DNA from 3 places in the Micromonospora sp. NPDC047756 genome. Region 3 is predicted to be linked to each of the others. Evidence: riboswitches for the same ligand, from Rfam matches in the RefSeq annotation. Region 3 holds a riboswitch; each other region holds the start of a gene.
What was found. A riboswitch is a leader RNA that binds a small molecule or an ion and turns the genes downstream of it on or off. The one in region 3 is predicted to bind cyclic di-AMP.
Positions count from the first base shown of each region.

Region 1: it holds a riboswitch for cyclic di-AMP, as region 3 does, so the genes downstream of both, ACZ6NZ_RS03960 (C40 family peptidase) here and ACZ6NZ_RS11090 (C39 family peptidase) in region 3, are expected to answer to the same signal.
Region 2: it holds a riboswitch for cyclic di-AMP, as region 3 does, so the genes downstream of both, ACZ6NZ_RS30285 (coiled-coil domain-containing protein) here and ACZ6NZ_RS11090 (C39 family peptidase) in region 3, are expected to answer to the same signal.

Region 1 is NZ_JBVJGQ010000001.1:838,695-844,332, forward strand. It holds tRNA gene ACZ6NZ_RS03945 (tRNA-Gly) at 1-20, opposite strand, end outside; gene ACZ6NZ_RS03950 (pyridoxamine 5'-phosphate oxidase family protein) at 320-877, opposite strand; gene dcd (dCTP deaminase) at 974-1,552, shown strand; gene ACZ6NZ_RS03960 (C40 family peptidase) at 1,614-2,654, opposite strand; cyclic di-AMP (ydaO/yuaA leader) riboswitch at 2,668-2,803, opposite strand; gene ACZ6NZ_RS03965 (N-acetylmuramoyl-L-alanine amidase) at 3,039-5,021, shown strand; gene ACZ6NZ_RS03970 (C40 family peptidase) at 5,077-5,638, opposite strand, start outside.
Region 2 is NZ_JBVJGQ010000010.1:192,158-199,882, reverse strand. It holds gene ACZ6NZ_RS30300 (alpha/beta fold hydrolase) at 31-1,026, shown strand; gene ACZ6NZ_RS30295 (HelD family protein) at 1,135-3,252, shown strand; gene ACZ6NZ_RS30290 (cation diffusion facilitator family transporter) at 3,359-4,276, shown strand; cyclic di-AMP (ydaO/yuaA leader) riboswitch at 4,394-4,525, shown strand; gene ACZ6NZ_RS30285 (coiled-coil domain-containing protein) at 4,531-5,595, shown strand; gene ACZ6NZ_RS30280 (hypothetical protein) at 5,736-6,236, shown strand; gene ACZ6NZ_RS30275 (SRPBCC family protein) at 6,760-7,224, opposite strand; gene ACZ6NZ_RS30270 (1-phosphofructokinase family hexose kinase) at 7,415-7,725, shown strand, end outside.
Region 3 is NZ_JBVJGQ010000003.1:366,829-374,553, forward strand. It holds gene ACZ6NZ_RS11085 (alpha/beta hydrolase) at 1-510, opposite strand, end outside; gene ACZ6NZ_RS11090 (C39 family peptidase) at 634-1,482, opposite strand; cyclic di-AMP (ydaO/yuaA leader) riboswitch at 1,715-1,855, opposite strand; gene ACZ6NZ_RS11095 (hypothetical protein) at 2,140-2,910, opposite strand; gene ACZ6NZ_RS11100 (hypothetical protein) at 3,046-3,528, opposite strand; gene ACZ6NZ_RS11105 (acyltransferase family protein) at 3,622-4,857, opposite strand; gene ACZ6NZ_RS11110 (glycosyltransferase family 2 protein) at 5,147-6,310, shown strand; gene pseI (pseudaminic acid synthase) at 6,444-7,496, shown strand.

The DNA of each region.
Region 1 (5,638 bases), on a different contig from region 3:
TGCCATTGAACTACACCCGCAAGCGGCACCACTGTACCCGAGTCGCCGAGCCTCTGCACCCAGGCACCCCCGGTGGCCGCAGGTGTCCGCATGCCGTGCCACCCGGGGTCGGCCGGGGTGATCCACTCGGTTTCCTGGAAGTCGGGGCATCCGGGGCGTCGGGATACCGCGGGTTCGCTGAAGTCGAGTGGATCATGCGGGAGTGGCGGCCCGCCGGACGTGGCGGCGCGCCGCAGGTGTGGCGAACCGTGGCGGGCGTACGCATCGGTGCCGGCTCCGTCGTGGCGGAGCCGGCACCGATGCTCTTCCGGTCGGGTGGTCAGGCTGCCGTGCACTGCACGTCACGGGCGAGGAGGGTCGGGCGCGTCTGCGGGACGGCGAGGGGCGCTGCCACCGCCGACTGGGCGTTTGGGTCGAGCCAGACCCGAACGGCCGGCCGACTCGGCCCGAGGCCCGGGATGCCCGTGATGTGCTGCTCGCGGCGGGTGAGCATGGCCACGTCGACGGTGAACTCGAAGAGCCGCCAGTCGACCTGCGGCTCGGCCCGCGCGCCCTGCGCCAGCTGCGTCACCAGGATCGGATCGGTCACCGGGCGGGCGTGACCCGCCACGTACGCCTCGTCGTCGCTCTCCTCCGCGGGGAACGAGTGCAGCGCGTAACGGCCGTCGCGTTCCAGGTCACGGCGCTTGGGCGAGTCGATGATGAAACAGAAGAGCCCCTCGGCGGTGATGACCGGGGAGACCGGATGGACGCGGGGCCCGCCGTCGGCACGGACCGTGGCCAGATAGCCGAAGCCCGGCCCGTACTGCTGGAGGAGAACGCGGATCCCGTCGGCGAGTCGGGGCTCGTCGGCGGCGAATTCGGACCAGGAAGCCATGTGGGCATTCTATCGAACAAATGTACGAGCAGCGACCTCGACGCGCTGGTCACCGGCACCGAATCTGGCCGCCCCCGGGAAGGCTATGGTTGTCCGATGCTGCTCTCCGACCGTGACCTGGTCTCCGAGATCAAGGCCGGCACGCTGGGCCTGGAGCCGTTCGAGCCCACCCTGGTCCAACCCTCCAGCATCGACGTCCGACTCGACCGGCTGTTCCGGGTCTTCAACAACCACCTCTACACCCACATCGACCCGGCCATGCAGCAGGACGACCTGACCTCGGTGGTCGAGGTCCCCGACGGCGAGCCGTTCGTGCTGCACCCGGGGGAGTTCGTGCTCGCCTCGACGCTGGAGGTCATCTCGTTGGGTGACCAACTCGCCGGCCGGCTGGAGGGCAAGAGTTCGCTGGGCCGGCTCGGGCTGCTCACGCACTCCACCGCCGGCTTCATCGACCCGGGCTTCTCCGGTCACGTGACGCTGGAACTCTCGAACGTGGCGAACCTTCCGATCACCCTGTGGCCGGGCATGAAGATCGGACAGCTCTGCATCTTCCGGCTCTCCTCGCCGGCCGAGCACCCGTACGGCTCGGTGGTCTACGGCTCGCGCTACCAGGGTCAGCGGGGGCCCACACCCAGCCGTGCCTGGCAGCACTGGCGCACCTGGCCCACCCGCTAGAACCAGGGACGACGAGGGCCCGCCGCGAGAAGATCGCGACGGGCCCTTTGGTCAGCCTGGGTCAGCCGGGACGGCCGTAGCTGTGGATCGGGCCGTCGTCGACCTTCTTCATCTTGACCGGTTGACCGGCCTGCGAGGCGTGCACCACCCAGCCGCCGCCGACGTACATGCCGACGTGGTGGATGTCGCTGTAGTAGAAGACCAGGTCGCCGGGGCGCAGGTCACCCTTGCTGACGTTCCTGGTGACCCGGCTCTGCGCGGCGGCGTTGTGCGGCAGCGACACGCCGGCCTTCGCCCACGCGGCCAGCATCAGTCCGGAGCAGTCGTACGAGTTCGGACCTTCGGCACCCCAGACGTAGGGCTTGCCGATCTGGGCGCAGGCGAACTTGACCGCGGTGCCCGCGCCGCCGCCGGGGTAGCTGCCCGGGCAGGGCGCCGGGCGCAGCGGACCGCCGCCACCGCTGCCGTACACCTTGAGGCGCAGCTTCTGCAGGCGGTCGATCTCGTCGTTGATCTGCTTCTTCTTCGCCGCCAGCTGAGCTTCCGTGCGGGTCAGCTGGGCCACCATCTCGTCCAGTGGCGCCTTCTGCGCGGCCAGTTGGTCGCGCAGGTCGGCCACCTGGCGGACGTCCTTCTGTTGGTTGTGCGCGAAGCGGTCGAGCATTTCGAGCTGGCCGACCACCTCGCTGGGCGACCGGCTGCCCAGCACCGCGTTGACAGTCAGGACGTTCTCGCCCTTGTAGGCGCGTACGGCAAGGGCACTGACCTTGTCCATCGCGGCGTCGACCTGGCGCTCGAGCGGAGTGATCCGGGCGGCCAGCGCGTTTGCCTGCTTGCGCTTCGCGGCGAGGTCGATGCGGGTGGCGTTGTGCCGTTCGATGATCGGTTCGAGCTTGTTCCAGTCGGCGTCGATCTGGCGCTCGATCTCGGCGACGGAGGGGTCGGCGTGCGCCGCCGTGGCACTGCCGGTCAGCACGACGGCGAGGCCGGCCAGCGCGGCGAGTGCGGTGGTGAAGCGGGACCAGCGTGGGCGCGGCACGATCGACGCCGGGCCGGCTGATGCCGGCCGCTCGGACGACGGCCGCGGGGCATGGAGTGCCACCGGGGTTCCGTACTCCTTCTTCCTGACCGCCTACCGGGTTAGCTGACGGGTTCGGGCGGGAAGTCGGCGCCCTACCGCAGTGGCTGCGGATTCACCCCGAGGGACATGGGTCCCCGGTTCGCTCGGAAACGACTCGGCGGTGTCGGTCCGTTACCGCCCGGGGTGGGCGGAGCTGCTGTCGAGCCGACAAATGACCAGAGTAGAGACGCCCGTTACCGATCCGCAACCCGTGCGGCCGTGACACTCCGTACGGGATGGACGAGGCCACCGACCGTGTGTGAAGAATTCTTTCCGTACGCTTCGATAGATGGAAAGGTATTGACGTGAGCTCCCGGACGGCGCGATGGTGACCTGACCTCACTCCGCGAGAATCTAGGGGGTTCGATGCACCATCCAACCCTGTCGACCGGCTGGCGCACGCTGCTCGCCGCCATCGTGGTCGCCGCCGTGACCACGGTGCCACTCTCCGTCGGCCCGGCCGCCGCCACGCCCACCACCGACCGCCAACAGCAGTACGCCGCCGCGGCCACCGAGTACGGCGTACCGACCGTCGTGCTGCTCGGCGTCTCCTACCTGGAGTCCCGGTGGGACACCAACGCCGGCACACCGAGCACCAGCGGCGGCTACGGTCCGATGCACCTGACCGACGTGCGGCACGTGGCCGCCCTACCCGGACGCGGTCACCACGACGCCGGCGCCGAGGACCCACGCGGCGACGACTCCCGCCCCGCCCGGATGCCCGCACCCCGGCCGGTCGAGACGCCCACCCCGTCCACCGCCGCGTTGCAGACCGTCGACGCCGCCGCCGCGCTGACCGGTGCCGCCCCCGAGGCACTGCGTACCGACGCGGGCCTCAACATCCGGGGTGGGGCCGCGCTGCTGAGCGCGTACCAGCGGGATCTGGGCGCGCCGGTCGGAGCGGACACCGACCCGGCGGCCTGGTACGGCGCGGTGGCCCGCTACTCGGGCGCGGACGGCGCCGACGCCGCGGCGGCCTTCGCCGACGAGGTCTTCACCACCATCGGCGCGGGCGAAGCCCGGGTGACCGACGATGGCCACCGGATCACCCTGCCGGCCCGCGCGGTGCGGCCCGAACGTTCCTGGCTGGACCGGCTGGGCCTGCGCCGGCTGGCCCGCCCGGACGGGGTGGAGTGCCCCCGCACCATCTCCTGCGAGTGGATTCCGGCGCCCTACGAGGCGTTCGGCGATGGGGACTACGGCAACCACGACCTCTCCGACCGGCCCGCGCGGCAGAAGATCGAGTACATCGTCATCCACGACACCGAGGCGAGTTGGGCCACCACCCTGCAACTCGTCCAGGACCCGACGTACGTGAGCTGGCACTACTCGCTGCGCTCGGTCGACGGGCACATCGCCCAGCACGTCCGGACGAAGGACGTCGGCTGGCACGCCGGCAACTGGTACGTCAACGCGAAGGCGATCGGGTTGGAACACGAGGGCTTCGCGGCGCAGGGCACCTGGTACACCGAGGCGATGTACCGGACCTCGGCGAAGCTGGTCCGGCACCTGGCGCTGCGGCTGGGCATCCCCCTGGACCGCCAGCACATCATCGGCCACGACAACGTGCCCGGCACCATCCCCTCGACAGTGCGGGGGATGCACTGGGATCCGGGCCCCCACTGGGACTGGACGCACTACTTCGACCTGCTGCACGCCCCTCGACTGGACACCGGCACCCCGGCCACCGGGCTGGTCCGTATCGATCCGGACTACACCACCAACCAGCCGGCGTTCACCGACTGCGTCACGGTGGGCGTGCCGTGCGCTCCGCGCGGCTCCTCGGCGGTGGTGCTGCGCAGCGCGCCGTCCGCCGACGCTCCGCTGGTCAACGACATCGCGCTCCGCCCGGACGGCAGCCCGAACACGATGGCCGTGTCGGATCACGGGGCCCGGGCGTCCGCCGGGCAGACGTACGCGCTGGCGGGCCGGCAGGGCGACTGGACCGCGATCTGGTACCTCGGGCAGCGGGCCTGGTTCCACAACCCGGCGTCCGCGCCGACCGCCAGTTGGACCGTCGGAGTCGTGGCGACGCCGAAGTCCGGAAGGGCCACCGTTCCGGTGTACGGACGGGCGTACCCGGAGCAGTCCGCCTACCCGGACGGGGTGCCCTACCAGGCGATCACGCCGCTGCAGTACACGCTGACCGCCGGGCAGCGGTACGCCGTCGGCGCGGTACTGGCCGGCGAGTACTACCGGGCCAGCACGGTCGACGGCTCCTCAGCCGGCGACTGGACGGTCATCCGCGGCAAGAACCGGTACGCGCAGATCCAGTTCGGCCACCGGATCATGTACGTCGACCTCGCCGACGTACAGCTGTTGCCATCCCCGGTGGGGGCACCTCGCTGAGAACCACGACGGCCCCCGGTCGGTGACCGGGGGCCGTCGTGTCGCGCGAGGTGGATCAGCCAGGTCTGCGGAACCCGGCGACGGGCATCGTGGTGATGCTGGACACCTGCACCGGTTTGCCGGCCCGTGGCGCGTGCACCATCTGGTTGTTACCCAGATAGAGCCCGACATGACTCAGGCCGGAGAAGAAGAAGACCAGGTCACCGGGGCGGGCGTCGGCGCGCGAAATGGCCTTGCCCTCGTTCCACTGGTCACCGGTGTGGTGCGTCAGGTAGATCCCGGCCGCCTTGTAGGCGTACTGGGTCAGGCCCGAGCAGTCGAACGAGTTCGGCCCGGTGGCACCCCAGACATACGGCTTGCCGACCTTGCCGCAGGCGGTCCTGATCGCGGTGCGGGCCGCCGCACTGACCACGCCGTTGATGGTCGGACAGGCCGCCGTCTTGACAGTGGTCTTGGGCATCGACGCCTCAAGCTGCTTGATCTCGGCGTCGATCTGCTTCTTCTTGGCCGCCAGATCGTTCTGCTGCTTGGTCTGGGTGACGATCAGCGCGTCCAGCTTCTGCTTCTCGCCGTCGTACTTGGCCCGCACGGCCAGGACGCCCTCGACCTCCTTGCGC
Region 2 (7,725 bases), on a different contig from region 3:
GTGGTACTGGGCGGCCCTGGGGAGGTGGCGATGCCGGAGCGGTTCGAGGTCGGCCTGCCGGACGACGTACGGCTCAACGTCGAGGCGACGGGTCCGACGGACGCCCAGGTCACCGTCATCCTGCTGCACGGTTGGACGCTGGACGGGCGCGCCTGGCACCGACAGGTCGAGGCGCTCACCGCGCCGCAGTTCGGCGGTGCGGTGCGGGTGGTCGCCTACGACGCGCGGGGACACGGCCGGTCCAGTTGCATGGCGCTGCCCACGGCCACCCTGGCCCAGTTGGGTGACGACCTGGCCGCGGTCATCGACGCGGTCGCGCCGACCGGCCCGGTGGTGCTGGTCGGGCACTCGATGGGCGGCATGACGATCATGGAGTACGCCCACCGCCACCCCGCGCACTTCGCCGCCCGTACCGCCGGCCTGGTCTTCGTCTCGACCACCGCCGAGGGGCACACGCACACCGTCTACGGGCTCTCGCCGCGGATCGCCCGGTTGATCCGGCTGGCCGAGACGACCGGTGCCGGTGTGCTGGCCCGGTGTGGCTCGTGGCGTGCCCCCCGGGCACTGTTGAACGCGCTGCAACCGAGCATCCGGTGGATGCTCTTCGGTGACCGCTGCGAGCCGGCCGACATCCGTCTGGTGACGTCGGCGGTGGCCCGGGCCTCGCTGCGTTCGATCGGCGGGTTCCGCGCCTCCATCGGCACCCAGCACCGCCTGGACACCCTCGCCGCGCTGGCCCACCTGCCGGCCGCCGCCCTGGTCGGCGACCGGGACCGGCTGACCCCACCGCCGTGCGCCGAGTCGATCGCGGCGGCTCTGCCGGCCACCGAGCTGACCGTCTGCCCAGGTGCCGGGCACATGCTGATGATGGAACGCCCGGACGAGGTGAACGCCGCGCTCACCGGCGTCGTACGACGGGCGATCGCCGAATCGCCGCCGGCACACCGTGGCGCGTCGCCGCCGGCACACCGTGGCGCGTCGCCGCCGGCACACCTCGGCGCGGCCCCCGCCGGGACGGGTGCCTGAGCACGTTCGCGCACCTCGGGCGCGGCGGGTCGGGTCCGGGGCCGTACCCTTCTGCGGTTGGCCCGCGCGGTTTCCGCCGCCTGCCGGCGATCTCTGAAGGAGCGTGCGTTGACCGACCAGACCGGCCTGAAGCAGGAGATCGCCGTCGAGCAACGACACCTGGACCGGGTGTACGCCCGACTGGCCGAGCTGCGGCAGTCGGCCGTCCGCGCCGAGCGCGACGGCTACCGGATGGCCCGGGTGGGCACGCACGGCGCCCTGGTCGAGCGCGACGCCATGGTCTTCCACGCCGCGCAGCGGCGGCACACCCTGGACGCCGAGCACGAGGGGCTGGTCTTCGGTCGACTGGACCTGCGCGACCGTCAGGTGCTGCACGTCGGGCGACTGGGGATCCGCGACGAGAACGCCGTCACGCTCGTCGTCGACTGGCGCGCACCGGCCGCCGCCGCCTTCTACCAGGCCACCCCGGCGCAGCCGCTGGATGTGGTGCGGCGGCGCACCATCCAGTCCCGCGCCGAGCGGGTCACCCGGATCGAGGACGACCTGCTGGACCCGACGGCCGCCCCGGAGGGGATGACCGTCGTCGGTGACGGCGCGTTGCTGGCCACCCTGTCCAAGGCCACCGGCCGGGGCATGCGCGACATCGTGGCGACCATCCAGCGGGAGCAGGACGAGGCGATCCGCTCGCCCGGTTCCGGGGTGACGATCGTCGCGGGCGGCCCCGGCACCGGGAAGACCGCTGTGGCCCTGCACCGGGCCGCGTTCCTGCTCTACTCCGACCGCAGCCGCTACGCCGGCGGCGGCATCCTGGTGGTCGGGCCGTCGTCGGTCTTCGTCGAGTACATCGGCTCCGTGCTGCCGTCGCTCGGTGAGGACACCGCGACCCTGCACTCGCTGGGCACCCTCTTCCCGGGGATGACAGCCACCCGCCCCGACCCGCCCGAGGTGGCGGCGGTGAAGGGCTCGCTGCGGATGCGCCGGGTGCTGGAGCGGGCGGCTCGCGACGCGGTGCCGGGCGGCCCGGGTGAGCTGCGACTGCTCTACCGGGGCACGCTGCTGCGGTTGGACCGGGTCGCGTTGGACCGGATCCGGGAGCGCGCGCTGCACCGCGGCGCACGGCGCAACGAGGTGCGCCGGGCCGGTTTCGACGGGGTGTTCGCCGCGCTCTGGGCGCAGGCCCGTGAGCTGAGCAGCGGTCGGCTGCCGGAGCAACCGGCCTTCGAGGCGGAGATCGCCGAGCGGTCGGAGTTCCGGGAGTTCCTCAAGGCGTGGTGGCCTCGACTGCACCCCCGGCACGTGCTCGGCTGGCTGGCGCAGCCGGACCGGCTGCGCCGGTACGCCGGGGGGATTCTCTCCTCGGCGGAGATCCGGCTGCTCAACGCCGCGTACCGGGACCTGGACTCGGCCGGGCTGACCATGGCCGACGTCGCGCTGCTGGACGAGTTGGACGCGCTGCTCGGCAAGCCCGCGCAGCCGGCCCGCGCGCGACGCGACCCGTTTCAGCTCGCCGGCGGCGTCCGTGAGCTGAGCACCCTCGGTGAACGACAACGGGCCGCCCGCGCGGCGGCCCGGGAACGCCCGGCGGACTACCGGGACTACGCGCACGTGGTGGTGGACGAGGCGCAGGACGTCTCGCCGATGCAGTGGCGGATGATCGGTCGGCGGGGCCGACTGGCCTCCTGGACCGTGGTGGGCGACCCCGCGCAGACCGCGTGGACCGGCGATCCGGAGGAGCTGACCCGGGCCCGCGACCAGGCGCTGGGCCGGCGTAAGCGACACGACTTCACGCTCACCACCAACTACCGCAACTCGGCGGAGATCTTCGCGGTGGCGGCGGCGGAGATCCGGCGGCTCTACCCGGACCTGCCGCTGCCGACCGCCGTCCGCTCCACCGGGGTCGAGCCGGTGGAGCTGGTGGTGCCCGCGACGGGGTTGGAGACCGCGACAGTGGAGGCCGCCGCCGGCCTGCTGGCCGAGGTGGAGGGCACGGTCGGTGTGATCACGCCGGTCCCCCGCCGGGACGAGGTGGCCGGTTGGCTGGGCGCGCTCGGCGCGCCCAGGTTGCAGGTGGTCACCAGCCTGGAAGCCAAGGGCATGGAGTACGACGGGGTCGTGCTGGTCGCCCCGAGCGAGATCCGGGCCGATCCGGGCGCCGGGGTACGCACCCTGTACGTGGCGCTCTCCCGGGCCACCCAGCGGCTCACCACCATCGACCCGACCGGCTGACGTGTGCGGACTGCCACCGCCGGGACGCTCTACCCGTACACTTGCACACATAGCGATGTGAGCATACATTTGACCGGGTCCCGACCAGCGGCGGAAGGTGGTTCTCGTGGGCGCAGGGCATGACCACCACCATGGGTCCGTCGCCAATGCCGCACACCAGCACCGGGGTCGCCTCTGGGCGGCGTTCGGGTTGCTGGCCACCCTGATGGTGGTCGAAGCGGTGGTCGCACTCCACACCGGCTCGCTCGCCCTGCTCTCCGACGCCGGGCACATGTTCACCGACGTGCTCGGCATCGGGATGGCGCTCGCCGCCATCACGGCGACCCGACGAGCCACCGGTGACCCGCAGCGCACCTTCGGGCTCTACCGGCTCGAGGTGCTCGCCGCGCTGGCCAACGCCGTCCTGCTCTCCGGCGTCGCGATCTACGTGGTGATCGAGGCGATCCGCCGCTTCGGTGACCCGCACCAGGTCATCGCCGGCCCGATGCTCGCGGTTGCCGTACTCGGCCTGCTGGCGAACATCGCCGCCTTCGCGCTGCTGCGCGCCGGGGCCCGGGAGAGCATCAACCTCCAGGGCGCCTACCTGGAAGTGCTCGGTGACCTGCTCGGCTCGGTCGGCGTCATCGGCGCGGCGCTGCTGATCACCGTCACCGACTGGTGGTGGGCCGACCCCCTGGTCGCGGTCGCCATCGGCGTGTTCATCCTGCCGCGCACCTGGCGGCTGGCCCGCGCCGCCATCCGCATCCTGGTGCAGGCCGCCCCGGAGCACCTCCAGGTGACCGCCGTGCACGACCGGCTCGCCGCCGTCCCCGGGGTCGTCGAGGTGCACGACCTGCACGTCTGGACGCTCACCTCGGGCATGGAGGTGGCCTCCGCCCACCTGACCATGGCACCGGGCGCGGAGGTCGGCGCGGTGCTCACCGCGGCACGCACGGCCCTGCACGACGACTTCCGCATCGAGCACGCGACGTTGCAGATCGAGCCCGGCGCCGCCTCCGGGGCCTGCGGCTCCATCGAATGGTGACCGGTTCGCAGTTTTCCGTGGTGACGCACGCACCGTCCGTCACATTGGCTGCAGCGGTCCCACCCGCACCGGTAGGCTCGGTCCCGGCCACCACCAGAAGGCGCCTCCCGGCGCCGGTGGCGGTCGCCGCCTAATCGCCCAACCGGGCGAACCGGGGAACCACGTTCCTGGGGTGCATCCGCGTCAGCGGTAGGGATCTTCCGTCCCGAACCCGTCAGCTAACCCGGTCGGCGGCTGACGGAAGGACATGCGCAGTGGCACCAGCACGACCACCCGCCGCCCGACTGGCGGCCCTGATCGTCGCGATGTTCGCCCTCGGCGTCGCGCTCCCGGCCGGCACCGCCTCGGCCGCTCCCCCGACCGGCCTGCGGGCCGCCGCACCCGACTCCGACGAGGAGGGCGGCACCCCGGCGTTGCGGGCCCAGCTTGAAGCGGCCAGCAAGGGCTACCTGGACGCGAAGCGCGCCCTGGACACCTCGGTGCAGCGGCAGAAGCAGCTCGGCACCCAGTTGAAGACCATCGAGGTCGAGATCGACCAGCGCAACGGCAAGGTCGGCGAGATCGCCGAGGTCGCCTACCGCACCGGCCGGCTCGGTGCGATGTCGGCGCTGCTCAACAGCAGCACCCCCGAAGGCTTCATGGACCGGGCAGCCGCGCTGGACGCGGTGGCGGCCAACGAGGACCGGGTGCTACGCGACCTGCTCGACAGCAAGGACAAGGCCAACCGCACCCGGATCGCCCTGGACGGCGAGATCAACGAACAACGCAAGCAGGTCGCGGTGATGGCCAAGCGCAAGGATCAGGCCGAACGGGCCCTGACCGTGGCCACCACACCCAAGCCGCAGACCACCGCGGACGGCGGCTCCAACCGGGGCACCTCCAACGCCAACGCGAAGGCCGCACCGCGCAACTCCGACGGCTCCTGGCCCTCCGAGTCGTGCAGCGTCAACGACCCCACTCCCGCCAACGGCTGCATCACCCCGCGCACCCTGCACGCGCTCAACCAGGCCAAGGCCGCAGGATTCACCCGGTACGTCTCGTGCCACCGCCCCAGCGGCTCGGGTGAACACCCGAAGGGCCGGGCCTGCGACTTCGCGGCGCAGAAGAACGGGTTCGGCGGCAACGCCACCGGCGGCGACAAGACGTACGGCAACAACCTGGCCGCGTACTTCATCCGCAACGCGGACCGGCTCGCCGTGCTCTACGTGATCTGGTACAGGCAGATCTGGCTGCCCAGCAGCGGGTGGAAGTCGTACAGCGGGGCGCACGGCACCCCGTCGACCGACCACACCAACCACGTACACCTGTCGGTCTACTGACCCGCGCGTCGCGATGCCTGTGAGCCACCGGCTGGCTCACAGGCATCGCGTGTGTCCGGGCCGGGCTACGTCAGCGGGCGTACCCCTGATGTCGTCGCTCGTCGGACGACCCGGCGGTGGCCGGCGAGCAGCATCGCGGTATGCCTCGGATCCGACCCACCACCCGCAAGGCGCTGCTCACCCTGCACCTCGTCACGTCGCTCGGCTGGCTCGGCGCCGACCTGGTGCTGCTCACCCTCGGCGTCGCCGTGCAGCGGGGCGCCGACCCGGCAGTGGTCTACCCGGTCACTGCCCTCGTCGGCACGGTGCTGTTCGCGCCGCTGAGCGTCCTGGTCTGGCTGATCGGAGTCGCCAGCTCGCTGCTCACCCCATGGGGTCTGCTGCGCCACCGCTGGGTGCTGGTCAAGCTCGTGCTCACCACGGTGATGGTCGGGCTGGTGCTGTTCCTGCTCACCCCGAACCTGCGTCACGCCGGGGCGGTCGGCGCCGCCCTACCCGCCCGCGATCGCGCCGACCTGGTCATCGCGCCGGCGGTGTCGACCAGCCTGATGATCATTGCGACAGTGCTGTCCACCTACAAGCCGTGGGGCCGACGCCCCACCACCCGCCCGACCCGCACCAGCGCCCCAACCAGCATCTAAGACACCCAAGGCCCCGCATGCCCCGAGCGTCCCGCACACCCGCACGCCCCCGCGCCCCCGCACCACCGCGCGCTCCGCGCGCCCCGCGCGCTCCGCACCACCGCGCGCCCCGCACGTCCGCGCCCCCGCACCTCCGCACCTCCGCACCTCCGCACCTCCGCCCGTCCCGCACGCAGCGCCCCGCGCCCCCGCGCGCCCCGCGCCCCGCCAGCGCTCAGCGCCCCCCGCGATCTTGCACTTCCTGCACCGACATAAGGGCCCATCCCCACTGATATCGACAGCCGAAACTGCAAGATCGACGCGGCAGGGGCGTCGACGGGCACGCCGGGCACCAGGGGCGCCGCGCACCCGGGCGCGCCGGGCACCAGGGGCGGCAGCGGGGGCGCCGCCTGCGTGCCGGGGCGCTGATCGGCGCGCCAGGGGCGTCGACGGGCGCGCCGGGCACCAGGGGCGCCGGGTGCCCGGGGGCGTCGCCGGCGCGCCGGGGGTGCCAGGGGCGTGTCGGGGGCGGTAGCGGGGTGGGTCAGGGGGGTGGGGCGTTGTTGGTGCGGTCCAGGGCGGCGCCCAGCCGGGTGGCGAGGGCGAGGTGCGCGGCCTGGGCCTGGCGGAACGCGTAACGGAACAGGGGCGTCGGCGCGGTCAGAGTGATCTCGACGTCGATGCGGGTCAGACCGTCCGGCTCGGCGCGTAGTCGGGTGTGGTTTCGCACCGTGGTGGCCGGCCACTGGCGGGCCACCATGACGATCTCGTCGGCCTCATTGATCAGTACGTCGGCGTGGTAGGTGGTCCGGAAGCGCAGCGGCCCGGCCGCCAACCGGTCGTTGATCGTGTAGCTGGCCTGGGCGCCGGGCCGCGGCGGCACCCGGCGGACCCGGACGATCAGCGGGTGCAGCTCGCCCTGTCGGGTCAGGTCGCTGAGCAAGGCTGCCGCCTCGGCGGGTGAGCACCGGGCCTGGACGGTGTAGCTGAAGGTATCGCTGCTGCGCACACCGTCTCCCGCCGTCGTTGGTCGCCCGATCGTCCCGTACCGATGTCTTGCTGGCAACGCCCCACGAACCCGCAGCGCCGCGCCGGACCGAGCCGATGCGACAACCTGCCACTACCTACGCCATTAAGGTCGGTTAGTGCGAAATCTCCCGAAGGTGCCGGAAGGCGACCAGCGTGAACGGCGACGACCGATGAGTGGGCACGTGATGGTCTTCGCGCCCACCCCACAGCTGACGGTGATGGTGGACCAGCCGAACGACCATCCCGAGCTGCACCTGCACCCGGGTGGGCAGGGCGTGTGGCAGGCGCGGATGGTGCTCTCCCTCGGAGTCGACGTGGTGCTCTGCGCCGCCCTCGGCGGTGAGATCGGCCAGGTGCTGGAGCCGCTGCTGGTCAGCGAGGGCGTGGACCTCAAGGTGGTGGTCCGTGACTCCGGCAGCGGCGGGTACGTGCACGATCGCCGCGACGGCTCCCGGCGGGAGATCGCCGACGTGCCCGGGCA
Region 3 (7,725 bases):
GCCGTCGACCTGGCGCAACCCGGCTTCCACCACCGGGTGGTCCGGCGCGACCAGGCCGGTGAGCCCGGCGACGCGCAGGTAGCGGCGAGCCGCCTCGGTGCGGGTGGCGAACCAGCTCACGGGTCGGGCGGCGACCTCGGCTGCGCGGGTCAGCTCGGCGGGCGACCAGAGTGCCTTGATGCCCAGCCCGACCACGGCGTCCACCGGCGCACCGGCGTCGCGGGCGGCCAGCGCCAGGCCGACCACCCCACCCAGTGAGTGCCCGAGGACGACCAGCCGGTCGTCGGGGGCGAGGGCCCGCGCGACCTGCCGGGCCAAGCCCGCGAAGGAGTACGACGGCAGTGGCGGCGCCCAGCCGTGGCCGGCGAGGTCCGGTGCCAGCCACCGCCCGGGCCAGTGCCGCTCGAGGTACGGGGCCCAGGGCAACCACACGTCCCCGGTCGTTCCCATGCCGTGCAGTAGCAGCAGGACCGACCCGCGGCCGGTGTGACCACCCGTCTCATCCACCACGGCCGCAGTCTCCCACGGTTCGCGGCCGGGTACGAGAGCCGTCGACGGCGGGCCGGGCGGACAGACGCCGCGGGCGCCGGCCCCTTGTGGGAGACGGCGCCCGCGGCGGTCAGCGTGCCCGGGTCAGGCGGAGTAGCCCCGGCTGGTGATCCAGTTGGCCAGGTCGATCGTGGTGATCCAGTACGACGGGTCGGCCGGGTTCGCCGAGTCGGCGATCCGTACGGTGCGACCGTTGTCCTTGTAGCCCACGACGGCGATGTAGTGCCCGCCGCCGTAGGAGTGCCAACCGCCGTCGGTGTCCACGGCGTCCCCGACGACGTTGGCCACCACGCCCCGGCCGTCGGTGACGGCCTTCACCACGTCGGCCTGGAGCCGGTCCATCTGGGCCGGGCTGGGCGCGCCGGGGAACATCCGGGTCCGGTACGGGGAGCCCTTCACCTCGGCGTTGAGCACCCGGGTGGTGTCCTCGGCCGAGTTGGTGCCCATCTCGGTGGTGCCCAGTTCGGCGCCGAGCTCCTCCTGGGTGCGGTCGATGCCCGCGGCGCTGAGCGCGTTGCGGGTGGCCGCCGGGCCGCAGTTGTAATAGGTGTTCTGCGCCTCGTAGTCGTAGTCGAGCACCTTGGTCGCGGGGGGCTTCGGCGGCGTCGGCTTACGGGTGAGGTCGGGGTTGCTCTTGGCCTTGGCGGCAGGCGACGCGGCGCTGGTGGCCGGGGCGGCCGTGGTCGGCGCGGCGCTGGCCGAGGGGGACGCCTCCCGAGCCTCGCCGCGGGAGGCGGCGACGTCGCTGCGCATCTCGGCGACGGTGGTCGCGGTGCGCTGGCCGGCCGGGGCGTCGTCGGCGGTGGTGAGCAGGGCGCCGGTGGTGGTGGCGATCGCGAGGGCTGCGGCGGAGGCGGCGACGATCTGGTACGGGCGCTCGGTGGCGAGGCGGCGGAGCTGACGCTGCAGGGTGTGCTTCACGGGGTCCTCCACGGATCGGGGGGAGAGCGGCACACCGGGGCCGGACCGGTATCCGGGCAGGCACCAGCGCGCGGACCGTGGTCCGCGGATGGTGAACCGCTCAGGGGAACGCCCGGATCGGCCGGGCGGGGAAGGCGATGACCCGGGGGTCAGCTCACCGTCACGCGACGATTGAGCGGGTGCACCGCCGCGCCGTGGAGGCGAGGGAACAACCGAGGGGTGGAAAGGTGCTGCACGAGGATGGGACTCCTTCCGACACCGCCTACCGGGTTAGCTGACGGATTCGGGCGGGAAGACGCCCTACCGCGGGCCGTGGCTCGCGGATTCACCCCGGACATACTGGTGGGTCCCCGGTTCGTTGATCACGATTGAGCGGGTCGATGCGGCGTCGCGTCTTGCGATCGGTTACCGCACCGGACGGGACGACACTACTGGCGTCTCAACACCCTGCCAAGCCAGCTTCACCTGCGTAAACCCCAATTGGCGCCACAATTTCTGCGCGTATTGCCGATGATGTGACTCGATGGGACAACCAGTTACGGCGACGCCTACGGGCGACAACCGGACAGGCCGCAAAGAACGCGACCACAATCGCGGCAACAATGCCGTCGATCGCGCCGGACGTCCGATTTCACACCTGGGTGACCCGGCTCACATAACAGATTGGGCTCAACCCACCCGGGCCGGACGCCACAGTGCCACGACGGCGGGACGCAACGCCCCGGCGACCGTGCGGCGCGCCGGCACCAGGGTCGGGCGGAGCCGGGCCGCCGCCGCGTACGCCTCCTCGGCGAGGGCACGGGCCGACTCGGCGGCCAACTCCGCGTCGCGCCAGGCGACCCGCTCACGGTCGACGGCCACCTGGTAGTCGGCCAGCCGCGCATCCCGGATCACCCTGCTGATCAGCACCTCCTGCTCGACCGGGTGTCGCCGGGGGTCCCAGCCGCGCCGGTGCCCGAACACGTCGCCGAGCTGCGCCATGGTCAGGTCCCCCCGCCAGTACGCCGCCATCGCCGCCCGGTGCAGATAACGTTCCCGGGCTGCGTACTCGGCGGGGGTGTGCGGGGTCTGCGGGGTGGGCAGCGCTCCGGCGCCAGCGAAGCGACGCGCGACGGCGTCCGCCTCGTCGTACCCGGTCCAGGCCCGATTCAGCTGTTCCTGAGCGGTCAGCCAGGCGGCGCGCCGCCGCCTGGCGGTGGTGGCCGCGCCGGCCGCGGCGACGGCCACCTCCTCGGCGTAGCGGCGCCTGTCGACGGCCTCGGCCGCGGCCAGCTCCTGGGCAGTGGGCCCGGCCGGCAGCGGTTCGCCAGTGGGCCGGTCCCGTTCGGGGCGGGCGGCCAGCACGGTGAGCAGGCCCAGGGTCAGGAGGAACAGCGTCGACCAGATGGCGGCGGCCCGCGGCACCTCGGTCACGAACTGGTAGAAGACGACGGTCTCCATGGTCGGCACCTCGTGGAGAGTGAGCAGTGCGATGGAAAGCCGCGCCGACCAGCGGGCCACGGCGGGCCACGGGTCGGCGGGTCAGGAAGCGGGTGGGTCGACAGGGCGAGGCGGCGGGACGGTCGTCCCGGTGGCTCAGCGCCCGGGTGGGGCCCGGGAAGCCCGACCGCCGGCACAGTCGACGTGGGGCAGCCGGTCAGAGTCGGCCGCGCGGACCGGCAGCACGCCGGCCGCGATGGTGCCCTCATCGCCGGGGAGCGCCACCGGCGCGTCGACCGACCAGGTCGGGGCCGACTCCTCGGCGGCCCGCGCGGGGGCCGGACGGACCGCGCCAGGTGCCCCCGACCCGGTGGCGTCGGCACCATCGTCGCCCGGCGCACGGCCGGCGGTGGTGACGGTCGGCCCCGATGGCGCGGCGTGCCAGCAGGAGGCCGCCGGCGAGCCGGCGACAGTGGTCGGCACCACGCTGGACGTTGGCCCCGGGCCGGGCGTCGACGTGGCGGCCGTGGCCGGGCCTGCGCCGAGCGCCAGGGCCGCGACGACGGCGAGGCTGGTCAGCACCCGCGTCGCCCAGCGCGCCACCCACCACAGCGGACAGGTGAACGCGACCGGAAGCACGCCCCCACGCTACGCCTCGCGCCGACCCGGGCGCACCGACCACGGGCGTGTCGGATCACGCCGCGCCGGCCCCTTTGACCAGGTTGGACGCCCTCAGCGCAGGTCGACGTACGGCGATCGACCGCCGGCCTGACCGACCTCGTCGGCGGGTCTGTCGACCTCGCCGCGGGCGATGCTCGCGGGGTCTCGTGCGTCGTCGTCGCCGGCCGCGCGTTGTCGGGGGACGGGCGCCGGACGGGCCGCGCGGCGCGGCGCGAGCCGGCGCATCATCGGGGTTTCGACGAAGCGGTGCAGCAATCCGGCGAGGATCAGGTTCGCCGCCAGGAAACCGAGCACCACGGCCGGGCCACGCCAGCCTCCGAAGCCGACCCCCCAGGTGCCGCTCCACCGCAGCACGCTCGTCATCACCAGCACGTGCACCAGGTAGAAGGCGAACGAGACCTCACCGAGCCAGACCAACGGCCGGGACCGCCACGGCGAGCGCCGACCGCGCACGTCCGCGTCCGCGGCGGCGGCGATCACCAACAGGTACGCGACCGCCAGCAGCGTGGTCCACAGCTCGGCACGGATCCACTGGGCGGCCGTCACCCAGGTGACCACGAAGATGACGCTGGCCCAGGTCAGCCCGGGGCCACGCCACAGACCCCGACGCATCAACTCGGCCGCCGCCGCGCCCAGCCAGAACTCCAGCGACCGGGTCAGCGGGAAGACCTGGGTGAACCACCACCGGCTCTCCTCCGGCACCAGCTGCTGCGCCGGCCAGAGCGCGAGGATCAGCAGCGGCATCGCCACGATCAGCGCCCAGAGCAGCTTCGGTCGGGCCCGGCGCAGCAACGGCAGCACCAGCGGCAGGCAGAGGTAGAAGAAGAACTCGCAGGACAGCGACCAGCTGACGGTGTTGATGCTGTAGAACCAGCCCGGCCGAGGGTCCCACGCCTGCAACAGCAGCAGGTTCTCCAATGCCGCCGCCGGCAGGACCGGGTCGGCGAACCACCCGGCGACCACCAGCGTCGCCACGAAGAGCACCAGGTGGTTCGGGTAGATCTTGGCGATCCGTCGCCGCCAGAAGGTCCGCCGGGAGTCGCCCTCACGGGCCGACCAGACCAGCACGAAACCGCTGAGGATGAAGAAGAACTGCACCCCGGAGAGACCGAGGGTGAACAGCGCGTCGATGACGGCCTTGTAGTCCGGCTCGGCGATGATCCGCATGGTGCCGGCATGGAAGCCGAAGACCAGCAGAGCGGCGATCCACCGCAGCCCGGTCAGCGAGGGCAGCCGGGGCGGGGACGGTGCGGGCCGGGCGGCCGACGTCGCGGCGACGCTCGTCATGCCGGGATCCCGGCGCTCGGCAGGGTCACCAGCACTGTCGTAGCCTCCTCGGCGCGGCGTCGGACGGCGCGACGGCGACGCCCACGACGACCCGGCAGGGCCGCACCGAGGCACCCTACCGGGTGAACCGGACGCATCCCGCCCGCCGCATGGGCCCGCGTCCCCCCGGCTCGGGAACCGCCCAGCGGCTCGGCGTTAACCTTCCGCTGGGCGGGAGTTCAGAGAGTTCACCATCGGCGGCAACGTCAGGTTCCGGGGCCGGCCACCCGGGTCGTCGAAGGTGGCGGACGTGGTCAATGAGCCGACGCACGCACCGCTGCTGAGCATCGTCGTGCCCGTGTACGGCGTCGAGGCGTACCTGTACCAGTGCCTCGAGTCGATCCGGGCCGACATCCCGGCGAGCGAGTCGGACGCGGTCGAGCTGATCGCCGTCGACGACGCCTCCCCGGACGGCTGCGGCGACATGCTCCGCTCGTACGCGGTCAGCCGCGACGGCGTACGGGTCGTGCACCTGAGCAGCAACGTGGGTCTGGGGCTGGCCCGCAACGCCGGGCTCGACGTGGCCACCGGCCGGTACGTCTGGTTCGTGGACAGCGACGACTGGTTGCCACCGGGCACGATCGCGGCGGTGCTGGACCGGCTGCGCCAGCACCAGCCCGACGTGCTGATGCTCGACCACCTGCGGGTGCACGAGGACGGCCGGCGCGAGGTCGACGCGAGCAGCCCGCTGCTGCGCGGGATCACCGGCGTGACCCGGTTGGCCGACCAGCCGCAACTGCTGCGGGTGCAGCACACCGCCTGGAACAAGGTGGTCCGCCGGGACTTCATGGACGAGCTGGAGCTGCGGTTCTTTCCCGGCTGGTACGAGGACATCCCGTTCAGCCACCCCCTGCTGATCGGGGCCGAGAAGATCTCCGTGCTGGACCGGGTCTGCTACCTGTACCGCCAGGGCCGCCAGGGCGCGATCACCTCCACCTGCAGCAGCCGGCATTTCGACGCCTTCGCCCAGTACGAGCGGCTGATGGACTGGGTCGACCGCAAGCACCCGGACGAGCGGTTGCAGGCCGAGCTTTTCGAGCTGATGATCAGTCACTACCTGGTGGTGGTGGGCAACGACGGTCGGCTGCACCCACACCTGCGCCGCGACTTCTTCCACCGGGCCGCCGCGCACTACCGTCGCTACCTGCCCACCGGCGGCTACCCGCTGCCCCCGGGCGTGACCGGCCTCAAGCACCGCCTCGTGGGGCGGGGCGACTGGCTGGCGTACTCGGCGCTGCGCCAGGCCCACCGGGTCGCCGGCCGCCTGCGTCGATCCGGCCCGGAGGGCGGTGCCGAGGGCGGTTCGCTCGCCGCCGACGAGGACCCGGGGCGAGGGGCGAGCGCGGGGTCGACGCGCGACGGTGGGCTCGCGCCGGAGCGGCGCGACGCGCTGGCCGTCGGCCGGCGGCCGTGATCGCCCCCACCACTGAGCACGCCGGGAGCCGGGGCGACTCCCGGCACCCTGATTTTCCAGGTCGTCCGCCCGCCGGGTGGATGACGACAGCACCACCGCACCCCGGTGCGGGCATATCTGAGCAGAGGTCGGAATGACAGCGACAATCAAGATCGGACCGCACGCGGTCGGTGCCGGGGAACGGCCGTTCGTGGTCGCCGAGATGTCCGGCAACCACAACGGCGATCTGGACCGGGCGCTGGCCATCGTCGACGCGGTGGCAGCGAGCGGGGCGCACGCGCTCAAGCTGCAGACGTACCGGCCGGACACCATCACCATCGACGTCGACACCCCGGCGTTTCGGATCTCCGGCGGGCACGAGCTGTGGGGCGGGGAGAACCTGTACCGCCTCTACGAACGCGCGCACACCCCGTACGAGTGGCACGGCCCGATCTTCGAACGGGCCCGCGAGCGTGGCCTGACCGTCTTCTCGTCGCCGTTCGACGCGACCGCCGTGGAACTGTTGGAGTCGCTGGACGCGCCCGCGTACAAGATCGCCTCGTCGGAGCTCGTCGACCTGCCGCTGATCCGGCTGGTGGCCAGCACCGGCAAGCCGATGGTGATCTCCACCGGAATGGCGACGGTCGCCGAGATCGACGCCGCCGTGCGCACCGCCCGGACCGGCGGCGCGGCAGGCATCGTCCTGCTGGCCTGCACCGCGTCCTACCCGGCCCCGCCGGCCGACAGCAACCTGCGCCGGCTGCCCGTGCTGGCCGGCGCGTTCGACGTGCCGGTCGGGCTCTCCGACCACACCCCCGGCATCGGGGTGGCGGTCGCCTCGGTGGCGCTCGGCGCCTGCTTCATCGAGAAGCACGTGACGCTGGACCGGGCCGACGGCGGTGTGGACTCGGACTTCTCCCTGAACCCGGCCGAGCTCACGGCCCTGGTCGCCGAGTCCGGCCGCGCGTTCGAGGCGCTGGGCGGCACCGCGATCGGACCGACCCCCGCCGAGCAGGAGGGACTCCGGTTCCGCCGGTCGCTCTTCGTGGTCGAGGACGTCCGGGCCGGCGATCCGGTGACCGCGCACAACGTCCGCTCGATCCGGCCGGCCGGCGGGCTGGCCCCCGTGGAGATCGACCGGGTCCTGGGCCGCACCTTCACCACCGACGTCCCCCGAGGAACCCCCCTCAACTGGAACCAGATCTAACCCCCGCCGCGCCCCCGCCCCGCCCCGCCCCAGCCCTGCCCCGCCCAGCCCAGCCCTGCCCCGCCCTGCCCTGCCCCGCCCCAGCCCCCGCCCGCGTCGATCATGGACTTGTGGTGGGCGTTAACACCCCTGGTGCCTGCTTTGTGAGGCACCACAACTCCATGATCGACGGGGTGGGGCGGGTCGACCGACGGGGTGGGCAGGGTCGATCGGGGGCGGGGCGGGTGGG